Regions from separate parts of the Proteus columbae genome, predicted to be linked through region 3. Evidence: predicted binding sites of a transcription regulator. Region 3 holds the regulator's gene; each other region holds the start of a gene.

Region 1 (4,296 bases), 2.0 Mb from region 3:
TTTGGTGTACATCAACGCCTCGCCTTATGGAAAAAGGGTGAAGAGCAAGGCTTTCATCCTCATCAATTGGTGATGACAGCAACGCCGATCCCTCGAACATTAGCGATGACAGCCTACGCTGATATGGACACGTCTATCATCGACGAATTACCGCCTGGGCGCACACCTGTTACCACTGTCGCTATCCCTGATACTCGCCGTAATGACATTATTGAACGCATCAGGCTATCTTGCACAGAAGAAAATCGACAAGCCTATTGGGTATGTACCTTAATTGAAGATTCTGATGTTCTGGAAGCGCAAGCGGCTCAAGTTATCTATGATGAACTTACAATTGCACTGCCTGAAATCAAAGTGGGATTGGTACACGGGCGAATGAAACCCGTAGAAAAACAGGCAGTAATGGCTGCATTTAAAGAAAATGAGCTTCAACTTTTAGTTGCGACAACAGTGATTGAAGTCGGTGTTGATGTACCTAATGCAAGTTTAATGATCATTGATAATCCAGAACGACTGGGACTCGCACAGTTACATCAATTACGTGGACGGGTAGGCCGAGGCGCTGTCGCCTCTCATTGTGTCTTGTTATATAAAACACCACTCACACAAACAGCACGTTTGCGATTGCAAGTATTAAGAGATAGCAATGACGGTTTTGTGATTGCACAAAAAGATCTCGAAATCCGTGGCCCCGGTGAGCTTTTAGGCACTAAGCAAACGGGTAATGCACAATTTAAAGTCGCTGATTTGTTACGCGACCAAGGACTTATTCCTGAAGTTCAGCGTATCGCTCGTTATCTACATCAACACTACCCTAAGCATTCTCAAGCCTTAATCGAACGCTGGCTGCCTGCCAAGACACAATATAGCCAAGCTTAAGGTTACTTTTTTGCATGGTTTAGCGTGCGTTTAATCTCGCTTTGGGTTGATCTTGAAATATTCGTAAGTTAAATACATATAGAAAAACACCTCAATGTCGATATTCAACATTGAGGTGCTCTTTAACGTTTTTGAAACTCTTTTAATTTATAGCAACCAAACTACCCTGCAACTATAGGCGTAAAAAACGGTAGCATCAGATACAGTTTAATCACTATTGCATTCACAATATCAATAAAGAATGCACCGACCATAGGTACGACCAAGAACGCAAGATGAGACGGTCCAAAACGGTCTGTTACAGCTTGCATATTTGCAATCGCCGTTGGTGTAGCACCTAAACCAAAACCACAGTGACCTGCTGCTAAAATCGCCGCATCGTAGTTTTTACCCATGACACGGAAAGTGACAAAAATGGCATACAGTGCCATTACACCTGCTTGAACACCAAGGATAACCAACATTGGTATCGCCAGTGATGCAAGCTCCCATAATTTCAAGCTCATTAATGCCATCGCTAAGAATAACGATAAACTCACGTTACCTAAGACTGATACCGCTCTATCAAAAACACGGTAGAACCCAAGCATTGAAAGGCTATTACTTAAAATAACGCCAATAAACAGAACGCACACAAAGGTCGGTAATGAGAATGCTGTACCTTCTAACAGTTGAGAAAGGAACGTACCTGCCATTAAACAGATAGAGATCATCGCAATAGTTTCTAATAAAACCATTGAAGTGATCATTCGGCCTGTTGTCGGCTTCTCAAACGCTGTTGGCATTTCATGGTCGTCGGCGCCTAATCCTGGCGTTGGGATATTTTTGATTAAGTAGCGTGCAACTGGGCCACCAATCAATCCACCTAACACTAAACCAAAAGTAGCACAAGCCATCGCCACTTCAGACGCGCTCATAAAACCATAATTTTCAACAAAGGTTTTACCCCAAGCAGCCCCTGTACCATGACCACCCGATAATGTAATCGAGCCAGCAAGTAATCCCATTAATGGATCAAGACCTAACATTTCTGCTAATGCAATACCGACTGTGTTTTGTACTAACAACAGTCCAACAACAACAAAGATGAAAATAAAAAGCGCTTTTCCTCCCGCTTTTAAGCTTGCGAGGTTTGCGTTTAAACCAATTGTTGCAAAGAATGCCAGCATTAATGGATCTTTTAATGAGAGGTCAAAACTTACTTCCCAATCCATAAAAGATTTGAATGCTAATAGAAGAACTGCAACAAGTAGCCCACCTGCAACGGGTTCTGGGATCGTATACCGTTCTAAAAAAGGAACAGATTTCACTAACTTACGTCCGATCAAGAGAACCAAAGTGGCCGCAACCAGCGTGCCATAAACATCAAGATGATACATTTATGTACCCCGTCTTATTTGTTAATTTTATATAAAAATACTACGACGCTAAGTTCATCCATAAACAACGCCAAAAGCAGGTATCCCCGATTAGAAAAAAAAACGGAGACAAACACAAGTTAAAACATATAAAAATGTGAGCGCCTCTTATGCATTTTGATAACATCATTTTTACGCAAACGATTGCTTTTGTGGCGCAGATCATTAAAATACCGTTTTTGTCGAATAAGAAATTCACACCATGGTTACTTCAGAAAATCAAAATTTGCCTAAAAATAGTGACGTTTCAATTAAAAAAAATAGCGAACTTCTTTTTGCTTTAGAAGAGAAACCGCCATTACCACAAACACTTTTTGCTGCTTGCCAACATCTCTTAGCCATGTTTGTTGCGGTTATCACACCTGCGATCCTCATTTGCCAAGCATTAGGATTACCTGCACACGATACTCAACGCATTATCAGCATGTCTTTATTTGCATCAGGCATTGCCTCTCTTATTCAAATTCGGGCATGGGGACCAATAGGTTCAGGATTGTTATCAATTCAAGGTACTAGCTTTAATTTTGTCGCACCTTTGATTATGGGCGGATTAGCGCTAAAAAATGGAGGGGCGGATATTCCAACGATGATGGCGGCACTTTTTGGTACATTAATGGTCGCCTCATTAACCGAAATCATCCTTTCTCGTGTACTTCATTTAGCAAGGCGCATCATTACACCTTTAGTTTCTGGTGTCGTAGTGATGATAATCGGTCTCTCTTTAATTCAAGTTGGATTAACCTCTATTGGTGGTGGTTATGCAGCCATTGAAAATAATACCTTCGGTGCACCACAAAACCTGTTATTAGCAGGCTCTGTACTTATTGTTATTATTTTACTTAATCGACAAAAAAATCCTTATTTACGCGTTGCTTCTTTGGTCATTGCAATGGCTGTGGGTTATGTTCTTGCTTGGGCTTTAGATATGTTGCCCACACCAGCAGAACATCAAGAAACACCTTTTATGACTATTCCTGAACCCTTTTATTATGGGTTGTCATTTGACTGGCATTTACTTATTCCTTTAATGCTGGTGTTTATGATCACATCACTAGAAACCATTGGGGATATTACAGCAACTTCAGATGTTTCAGAGCAACCCGTTAGTGGTCCTTTGTATATGAAACGTATTAAAGGGGGCGTATTGGCTAATGGAATTAACTCTATGGTTTCGGCATTTTTCAATACCTTCCCAAATTCTTGTTTTGGTCAAAATAATGGCGTTATTCAATTAACAGGCGTTGCAAGTCGCTATGTAGGTTATGTTGTTGCCGCAATGCTCGTTATCTTAGGCTTATTTCCATTCGTTGCAGAATTTGTGCAAAGAATTCCTGAACCCGTATTAGGTGGAGCCACATTAGTTATGTTCGGTACGATAGCTGCATCTGGTGTACGTATTGTTTCCAAAGAAGCACTAAACCGCCGAGCCATCATGATCCTTGCGATTTCACTTGCAGTAGGATTGGGCGTTTCACAGCAACCTCAAATCTTGCAGTTTGCACCTGATTGGCTAAAAACATTGCTGTCCTCAGGTATTGCTGCTGGTGGTTTAACTGCCATTATTTTAAATCTTATTTTTCCACCAGAAAAATAATCATTAATTAGCAACATAATAATAAAGCGCTATCTTCATAATAAAAAATAGCGCTTTATTTTTACGCTAAAACAGGGTCTTTTTACACAAGCATTCCTCTTCAAATTGCGATAATTAATATGTTTACTCATGTTATCTACAAAAGAGAGCGACTATGCCAACGCCACTTAATATTGTTAATAATAAAGCACTTCAATATCTTAAAAATCATCCATCAACTGAAAGTTATCATATAAAAACAATAGGACAATTTTTAACTTATTTAAAAGATTCTATTTTATCGTTATTTAATACAAATCATAAGTTTACATATTTAGGAAATAAGTCTATTCCTGAGTTTAACTTAGAACATATTAAAGAAGACTTAGTGACATTTTTACAAAATCCTTGCCTTAATAATCAGCA
Region 2 (4,296 bases), 830 kb from region 3:
GTTAGATGCTACAAATATCGTTGATGCCGATATTGCTGCTATCACAAGTATTGCCCTCGATCATACTGATTGGTTAGGCGCAGATAGAGAGCATATTGGTCACGAGAAAGCCGGTATTTTCCGAGCCAATCATTATGCTGTTGTGGGTGAGCCAGATATGCCTCATTCCATTGCACAAGTTGCCAATGAAAAACAAGCCAAGCTTTTCCGTCGTGGAACAGATTGGTCTTTTGTTATTGAAGGCGATCACTGGCAGTGGCGTTGTGCTGATTGTGAATTTGATGCGCTGCCAATCCCTAATATTCCGCTAGCCAATGCGGCGACAGCGATGGGGGTTATTCGTTGCTTGCTTAAATCTGATGACAAAGTCAGCCAAGCAATAACACAGCAAAGTATTGTCGACGGTATGTCTCGTGCACAATTACCAGGTCGTTTTCAGGTAATTTCTCAACATCCTTTGGTTATCTTTGATGTGGCACATAATCCTCATGCAGCAGGATATTTAGCGGAAAAGTTATCACAATTACCACAAAAATCTGATACTCAAGTGCGTATTGTTGTTGGTATGCTGGGTGATAAAGATATCGCAGGCACTTTAGCGTGCTTAACACCATTGGCTGATCATTGGTATGTAGCTCCACTTAATGAATTTCGTGGTGCTTCTGCGGATGTGTTAGCTCAACATCTCGAGAAACCAATGGTATTCGATAGTGTTGAAAATGCATGGCAACAAGCAATGTCCGATGCTGCTCCTAACGATATTGTTGTGGTTTGTGGCTCATTTCATACAGTCGCGCATGTGATGGAACTTTTGGAAAAGGAGAGTGTGGGTGGCAAGTAAATTTCAAAATCGCTTAGTCGGTGCCGTTGTATTGGTGGCAGTAGGGGTCATTTTTTTACCTGCACTGCTCGACGGCGATAAGAAATATAACGAAGACCAGTTCGCCTCTATTCCTTTAGTACCCAAACCAGGTGATGAGCAAGAAATAGAATCTATCGCCCCGATAGAGCAAACTTCAGTGCCTTCTACTCCATCAGAAGGCGCATCTGAAGGTATGCTTTCTGAAGCAGTGACAGGTGTCGAGCAACCTGCTGTTACAACACCTGAACCACCTGCTGTTGTACCTGTTACACCACCGGTACAACCACCACAACAGCCAACGCCTATACCAGAGCCTCAGGCTGTGGTTACGCCACCAGTACAACCACCAGCACCACCCGTACAAGAAACTCAGCCACCGAAAGGCGAGGCTTGGGTTGTTCAATTAGGTGCGTTGAAAAATGCGGCGAAGGTAGAAGAAATTATTGCGAAAATGCATTTCTCAGGTTATCCGGTATATACCGTACCCGCACGCCCTGTTGCTGGACAAGTGACTCGAATTTACATTGGTCCTAGTGCATCTAAGTCAGAATTACAGGCTATTTTGCCTCATTTAAAAGAGCTTACGGGCTTACAAGGTGAGGTAAGGGCATATAAGCCTTAATTTTTTCTAAACGAGTCATCAGATGAGTGATGTAACAAAGCGTTAACTTATTGCGGCGATTATGATTTTTCATATCGCCGTAAATTATTTTGAAATTAGCGAAAATTAGCATTACGCAAACGTTTTCGTTTTCTGTTAGAATGCTTCCGTATTAATGCGGAGCATCATTATTGGATAAAGAATTTATGGTCTGGATAGATTACGCCATCATTGCCATTATTGGTTTTTCCGCATTAGTCAGCCTGATCCGTGGCTTTGTTCGTGAAGCATTGTCACTCATCACCTGGGGTTGTGGTTTCTTTGTTGCTAGTCAGTTTTATCCTTATCTTGCCGTCTATTTTACCCGGTTTGAAGATGAGCTGGTTCGTAACGGGATTGCAATAGTCACGTTATTTATTGCGACACTGATTGTCGGTGCTGTTGTGAATTATGTGATTAGCTCTCTTGTTCAACGCACAGGGTTATCAGGTACAGATCGTGTCTTGGGGATCTGTTTCGGGGCTTTAAGAGGCGTGCTGATAGTTTCAGCATTACTTTTTGTTTTAGGCGCATTTACGCCTATGGCAGATAGCGCTGATTGGCAACGTTCTGAGCTTATTCCTCAATTCAACCATATTATTAGGTGGTTCTTTGACTACCTGCAAAATGCGTCAAGTTTCGTGTCGGAGAGAATATAACCTCTCCGTCTGGCTGATGAGGATCTATTCATGTGCGGTATTGTCGGTATCGCTGGAGCTAATCCAGTAAACCAATCAATTTATGATGCGTTAACGGTGTTACAACACCGAGGTCAAGATGCAGCAGGCATTGCAACAATAGACGGCAACAACGGTTTCCGTCTTCGCAAAGCGAACGGACTGGTTAAAGATGTGTTCGAAACTCGTCATATGTTGCGTTTAAAAGGTACTATCGGGATAGGGCATGTCCGTTATCCAACTGCGGGTAGTTCTAGTGCATCAGAAGCGCAGCCTTTTTATGTGAATTCACCTTTTGGTATTACGTTGGCGCACAATGGTAATTTAACCAATGCGCATTTATTACGTCGCCAATTATTTGAAACAGCACGTCGCCATATCAATACCACCTCTGATTCTGAAATCCTGCTCAATGTATTGGCATACGAATTAGACCGTTTTGACCATTTCCCGCTTGAGCCTGATAATATTTTTGCAGCCGTTGCGGCAATGCATAAAAAACTCCGCGGGGCTTATGCTTGTGTTGCTTTGATCATCGGTCATGGCTTACTGGCTTTTCGTGATCCCTTTGGTATTCGCCCTTTAGTATTGGGTAAACGTACCTTAGAAGATGGTCGCTATGAATACATGGTCGCATCTGAAAGTGTTGCGCTTGATACTTTAGGTTTTGAATTTTTACGTGATGTTGCACCGGGTGAAGCGGTTTATATCACAGAGCAAGGGCAACTCTTTACTCGCCAATGTGCTGAAAATCCGCAGTTAATGCCTTGTTTGTTTGAGTATGTTTACTTTGCTCGTCCTGATTCCTTTATCGATAAAATTTCGGTTTATAATGCGCGTTTACGTATGGGGCAGAAATTAGGCGCTAAAATTGCCAAAGAATGGGATGATTTACACATTGATGTTGTGATCCCAATCCCTGAAACATCTTGTGATATTGCCTTAGAAATTGCGCATATTCTCAATAAACCTTATCGCCAAGGCTTTGTAAAAAATCGCTATGTTGGTCGTACCTTTATTATGCCGGGTCAGCAAGAGCGTCGTAAGTCAGTTAGACGTAAACTGAATGCAAATCGCGCAGAGTTTCGTGATAAAAATGTTCTGTTGATTGATGACTCGATTGTCCGTGGCACAACGTCAGAGCAAATTGTCGAACTCGCAAGAGAAGCGGGTGCGAAGAAAGTCTATTTTGCCTCAGCAGCGCCAGAAGTTCGCTTCCCTAATGTGTATGGTATTGATATGCCAAATGCCAATGAGCTTATTGCTCATGGACGTGAAGTGGATGAAATTCGTAAATTAATTGGTGCTGATGGACTTATTTTCCAAGATCTCACTGATTTAATCGCCGCAGTACAAGAAGAGAATCCTGATATTAATCAGTTTGAATGTTCTGTATTTGACGGTGTTTATATTACGAAAGATATCGATCAAGATTACTTGGATTATTTAGAAAATCTACGTCGTGATGATGAACATAAAATTCGTGATCAGAATGAAATAGAAAATTTGGAAATCTATAACGAAGGCTGATTTTTCGGTAAGATACCTTCCTTATAAAGCGTCGATGCTAGTGTGTTCTGCATCGACGCTTGTTTTTTGAGGGTTAATCATCATAATGATTAACAAAGGTATATATTCTGAGGATTATAATGAAAAAGCTGATAGTTGGGCTAACAGGTGCCAGTGGTGCAATTTACGGCATACGTTTATTAGAGATACTAAAATCTGTGCCGTCAGTTGAAACACATTTAGTGATTAGCCAAGCTGCACGCCGTACGATTTCATTAGAAACTGATTATTCGCTAAAAGATATTCATGCTTTAGCGGATGTGATTTATGACGATCGCGATATTGGCGCATCTATCTCTTCAGGATCGTTTCGTGTCAATGGAATGGTCATATTACCCTGCTCAATTAAAAGCCTGTCAGGTATTGTTCATAGCTATGCAGATACCTTAGTCACTCGCGCTGCGGATGTGGTATTAAAAGAAGGGCGTAAGTTAGTATTATGTGTGCGTGAAACGCCACTGCATTTGGGTCATTTGCGATTAATGACACAGGCTGCTGAGTTAGGTGCAGTGATTATGCCACCAGTACCTGCCTTCTATTTTCAGCCT
Region 3 (4,296 bases):
TTGATGACTATTATTTAGGCTTTGTTTATTTACCTGCCTTTATTGGAATAAGCATTACCAGCATTCTCTTCGCCCCTGTCGGTGTAAAAGTTGCTTATCGCCTACCTATTCCAAGAGTTCGCCAAATATTTGCATTATTTCTATTCTTAGTCGTAGTGAAAATGATGTATACACTGATGATAGAGTAAGCAGAAAATGCAACAATCAGAGGATATAGGCTCTAAACACAGTCGATATTTTACTGCTTTACGAGTTGCTCTGTGGGATATACTCTTATGAGTATAATTAATCTATATGGCTTATAACTATAGATAAAAGATATTTAGCTGTTATTTCAGCAGATTTTTGTTAAAATAATTAGCAAAATAGTAACAACTTAGTGATTCATTTGCCTCATTCTATCAATTCAAATGATTTTGATGGAATGATTTCAGGCACAAAACCCGAAATAGATAGTTTAAAGGAGTACGCAATGTCTTTCGAATTACCAAAATTACCTTATGCGTTAGATGCTCTTGAGCCACACATCTCTAAAGAAACTTTAGAATATCACTACGGCAAACACCACCAAACTTACGTAACCAATTTAAATAACCTGGTTAAAGGTACTGATTTAGAAAGCAAATCCTTAGAAGAAATCATCAAATCTACTGATGGTGGTATCTTTAATAATGCAGCTCAAGTATGGAACCACACTTTCTACTGGAACTGTTTAGCACCAAATGCAGGCGGCGCACCAACAGGTAAAGTTGCTGATGCTATCAACAAAGCATTCGGCTCTTTTGAAGAGTTCAAAAAGCAATTTAATGATGCGGCAGCTAAAAACTTCGGTTCAGGTTGGACTTGGTTAGTTAAAAAAGCAGACGGTTCAGTTGCGATTGTTAACACGTCTAATGCTGCTACTCCAGTTTCAGGCGCAGACAAACCACTGTTAACAGTAGACGTATGGGAACATGCTTACTACATCGACTACCGTAATGCGCGCGTTAAATATTTAGAAGAGTTCTGGGCACTGGTTAACTGGTCATTTGTTGAAGCTAACCTTGCTTAATTGAGCTTGATAATCAAAGGTGAGTGATTGAGATTCATTTTTGGTGACAAAATAACAAAGGGCCTTGAGCCCTTTGTTATATTCAGATATTCGATAATCTATTATTTAAATTGATCGGATATTCTATAAAGCAGTGATTAGAACAACATAGTCGAAAATAAAACAATCATAACAAGCGCTGCTACTGCTGTACTCAAACCAAATTTCAGATCCGTATCCATCTATTTCTCCCTCAAAATGATTATAATACACTTTTTTAACCATAACCTTGTCATGGTTAATTATTATCACATATCAAAATTTGCTAAAATAGCGACTAGTGCACAATTTATAACATTGATTAATACTTTCACTTTTGAGCTAGATCATACAAAATTCACAGCTAATCGCTAAATTATTGCCAGTGTTTGCCCTATGTATGACTATACTGGCAGTTAAACCATAAAATTAGATAAAAGAGACCAATGAAGGTCAGGAGTTTTCCACACCATGGCAACAATAAAAGACGTGGCAAAACGCGCAGGCGTATCAACCACGACTGTTTCTCATGTGATCAACAAAACACGTTTTGTTGCTGAGAACACACGGGCAGCAGTTTGGGCCGCTATAAAAGAATTAAATTATTCGCCTAGTGCCGTTGCGCGTAGTTTAAAAGTCAATCACACCAAATCTATTGGCCTGTTAGCCACGTCCAGTGAAGCTCCTTACTTTGCTGAAGTGATTGAAGCTGTTGAAAATAGTTGTTATAGCAAAGGCTACACACTGATTTTATGTAATTCACATAATAACCTCGATAAACAAAAAGCCTATTTAGCGATGCTGGCACAAAAACGTGTTGATGGGTTATTAGTCATGTGTTCTGAATACCCCGATCACCTTCTGACACTGTTAGAAGGCTATCGTAATATTCCAATGGTTGTCATGGATTGGGGTAAGGCGCGTGGTGACTTTACCGATACGATTATCGATAATGCTTTTCATGGTGGCTATATTGCGGGTCGTTACCTTATTGAACGTGGTCATCGTGATATTGGTATTATCCCTGGTCCATTAGAACGTAATACCGGTGGTGGTCGCTTACAAGGTTTCTTAAAAGCCATGGAAGAAGCAAAAATCACAGTAAAAGATGAGTGGATTGTACAAGGCGACTTTGAGCCAGAATCTGGTTATAAAGCCATGTATCAGATGCTAAATCAAAAACATCGCCCTACTGCTGTTTTTTGTGGTGGTGATGTGATGGCAATGGGCGCAATTTGTGCCGCTGATGAGCTAGGTTTACGTGTTCCTTTCGATATTTCCATTGTGGGTTACGACAATATTCGTAATGCGCGTTATTTTACGCCAGCATTAACCACAGTCCACCAGCCAAAAGAGCGTTTAGGTCAAATGGCTTTGTCAATGTTGCTTGATCGCATCGTCAACAAACGCGAAGACGCCCAAACAATCGAAGTTCATCCACGATTAGTTGAGCGCCGTTCAGTTGCTGACGGTCCTTTTATTGACTACCGTCGTTAATTCAGATTTATTCGGCTATCTGATTTCTAGCGAAGCCATTCCTCATTTAAGGTTTGGCTATCTCCAAGATAATCTAACAACCATGTCAAAGCGGGTGATTCACTTTTATCGACCCACGTCAGGCAGCATGGGCTGTCTGGCAATGGTTGTGCCAGTTGTAAAGTAACCAGCTTACCTTGTTCAATTAAAGGTTCAGCACGATGCCAAGGCACCATTCCTACGCATAATCCCGCTAACAAGCATTCAAGCCCCATATCCCATGTCGGAACAACCATTCTACGCTGATTATTTAGCGCCCAAGTGTCACGCTTTGGTAAACTGCGTGAAGTATCTTCTAAGCATAAACTTGGATAAGGTCGCATCTCATCATCCGTTAATGGATGTTGTGCTTTCGCTAAAGGGTGATCAACATGACAAACACAGCGCCAAGGCATAAATCCCATATCTCTAAAACTATAACGTTCACCAATTGGTGAGGCTCTTGTTGCACCAATCGCTAAATCAACACGACCATTAACTAAGGAGTCCCATACGCCATTAAACACTTCAGGGTAGACATACAGCTCAATATCAGGAAAATGGCGGTAGAAATCGAGAATAAGTTGTTGTGTTCTTTCAGGTTTAACAATGCAATCAACTGCTATACTAAATTGACCGCGCCACCCATTAGAAACTTGTTGACAAAGATGCCGAGTGTCATTCATTTTTTTGATAACAGATCGTGCTTCTTTGATGAAAATTTTACCTGCATCGGTTAATTCTACATCACGGTGACGGCGCTCAAACAAAGGAACGGCAAGCCATTCCTCTAATTGCCGAACAGTGTAACTAACGGCGGATGGCACTCTGTGCAATTCTTGAGCAGCGGAGCTAAAACTTCCTGTTCTTGCAACTGCATCAACAACTTCTAAAGAGTATTCTGACCACATAGAGTTTATTCCTTTGAAAATTTTTCACAGCATTAACCAAATATTCCCGTTTCACAAGTAAAATAGGTCTTAGTTACAATACATAAAATGTTCTACATCACATAGCATAGAAAATAAAATGAATTCTAAAACTTCCACACAATCAAAAACACCTATGAGCTTTATGGTGTACCTAGCGGGTTTGAGTATGCTAGGTTACTTAGCTATTGATATGTACTTACCTGCATTTGGTATGATGCAGCGTGAACTCTCTATCAGCGAAGGTGCTATTAGTAATAGCTTAAGTATCTTTTTATTTGGCTTTGCTGTTGCTCAATTACTTTGGGGACCTCTTTCTGACAAAGTCGGTCGTAAGCCTATTCTACTTATTGGTTTAAGCCTTTTCTCTTTAGGCTGTCTTGGTATGCTGTGGGTTGAGAGTGCAACTGGCTTACTTGCTATGCGCTTCCTACAAGCTTTCGGCGTTTGCTCTGCCGCTGTTATTTGGCAAGCTCTTGTCATCGACCGTTTTGATGAATCTCGCGCTCAGCACGTTTTTGCTTTAATTATGCCACTGGTTGCATTATCACCAGCACTTGCACCTTTAATCGGTGCTTCGTTATTAAATCACGGTGGCTGGCGTATGATTTTCATGGTGTTAATGGCTGTAACATTAGTTCTAATGTTACCGACATTAATGCTAAAAAACATTAAACAAAAATCAGTCACTGATGAAAACCAATCTACCGCTTCATTTACGACTTTACTAAAATCCCCTCTCTACACAGGTAACGTATTAGTTTACGCTTCTTGTAGTGCAGG

What was found. Region 3 encodes PurR, which represses purine synthesis genes. Its sites were predicted from a motif close to CANGCAAACGTTTGCNTG; they were not measured.
Region 1: gltS (sodium/glutamate symporter) is a predicted target of PurR. The motif match lies at 2,431-2,448, and genes of this name have one in related genera.
Region 2: cvpA (colicin V production protein) is a predicted target of PurR. The motif match lies at 1,597-1,614, and genes of this name have one in related genera.

What each region holds. Positions count from the first base shown of each region.
Region 1 is NZ_CP043925.1:3,819,763-3,824,058, forward strand. It holds gene recG (ATP-dependent DNA helicase RecG) at 1-879, shown strand, start outside; gene gltS (sodium/glutamate symporter) at 1,041-2,258, opposite strand; gene F1325_RS17780 (uracil-xanthine permease family protein) at 2,500-3,891, shown strand; gene F1325_RS17785 (hypothetical protein) at 4,046-4,296, shown strand, end outside.
Region 2 is NZ_CP043925.1:2,610,658-2,614,953, reverse strand. It holds gene folC (bifunctional tetrahydrofolate synthase/dihydrofolate synthase) at 1-841, shown strand, start outside; gene dedD (cell division protein DedD) at 831-1,484, shown strand; gene cvpA (colicin V production protein) at 1,670-2,161, shown strand; gene purF (amidophosphoribosyltransferase) at 2,192-3,709, shown strand; gene F1325_RS12500 (UbiX family flavin prenyltransferase) at 3,829-4,296, shown strand, end outside.
Region 3 is NZ_CP043925.1:1,777,078-1,781,373, reverse strand. It holds gene F1325_RS08620 (sulfite exporter TauE/SafE family protein) at 1-188, shown strand, start outside; gene sodB (superoxide dismutase [Fe]) at 473-1,051, shown strand; gene F1325_RS19560 (YnhF family membrane protein) at 1,189-1,272, opposite strand; gene purR (HTH-type transcriptional repressor PurR) at 1,541-2,566, shown strand; gene punR (DNA-binding transcriptional activator PunR) at 2,593-3,495, opposite strand; gene punC (purine nucleoside transporter PunC) at 3,614-4,296, shown strand, end outside.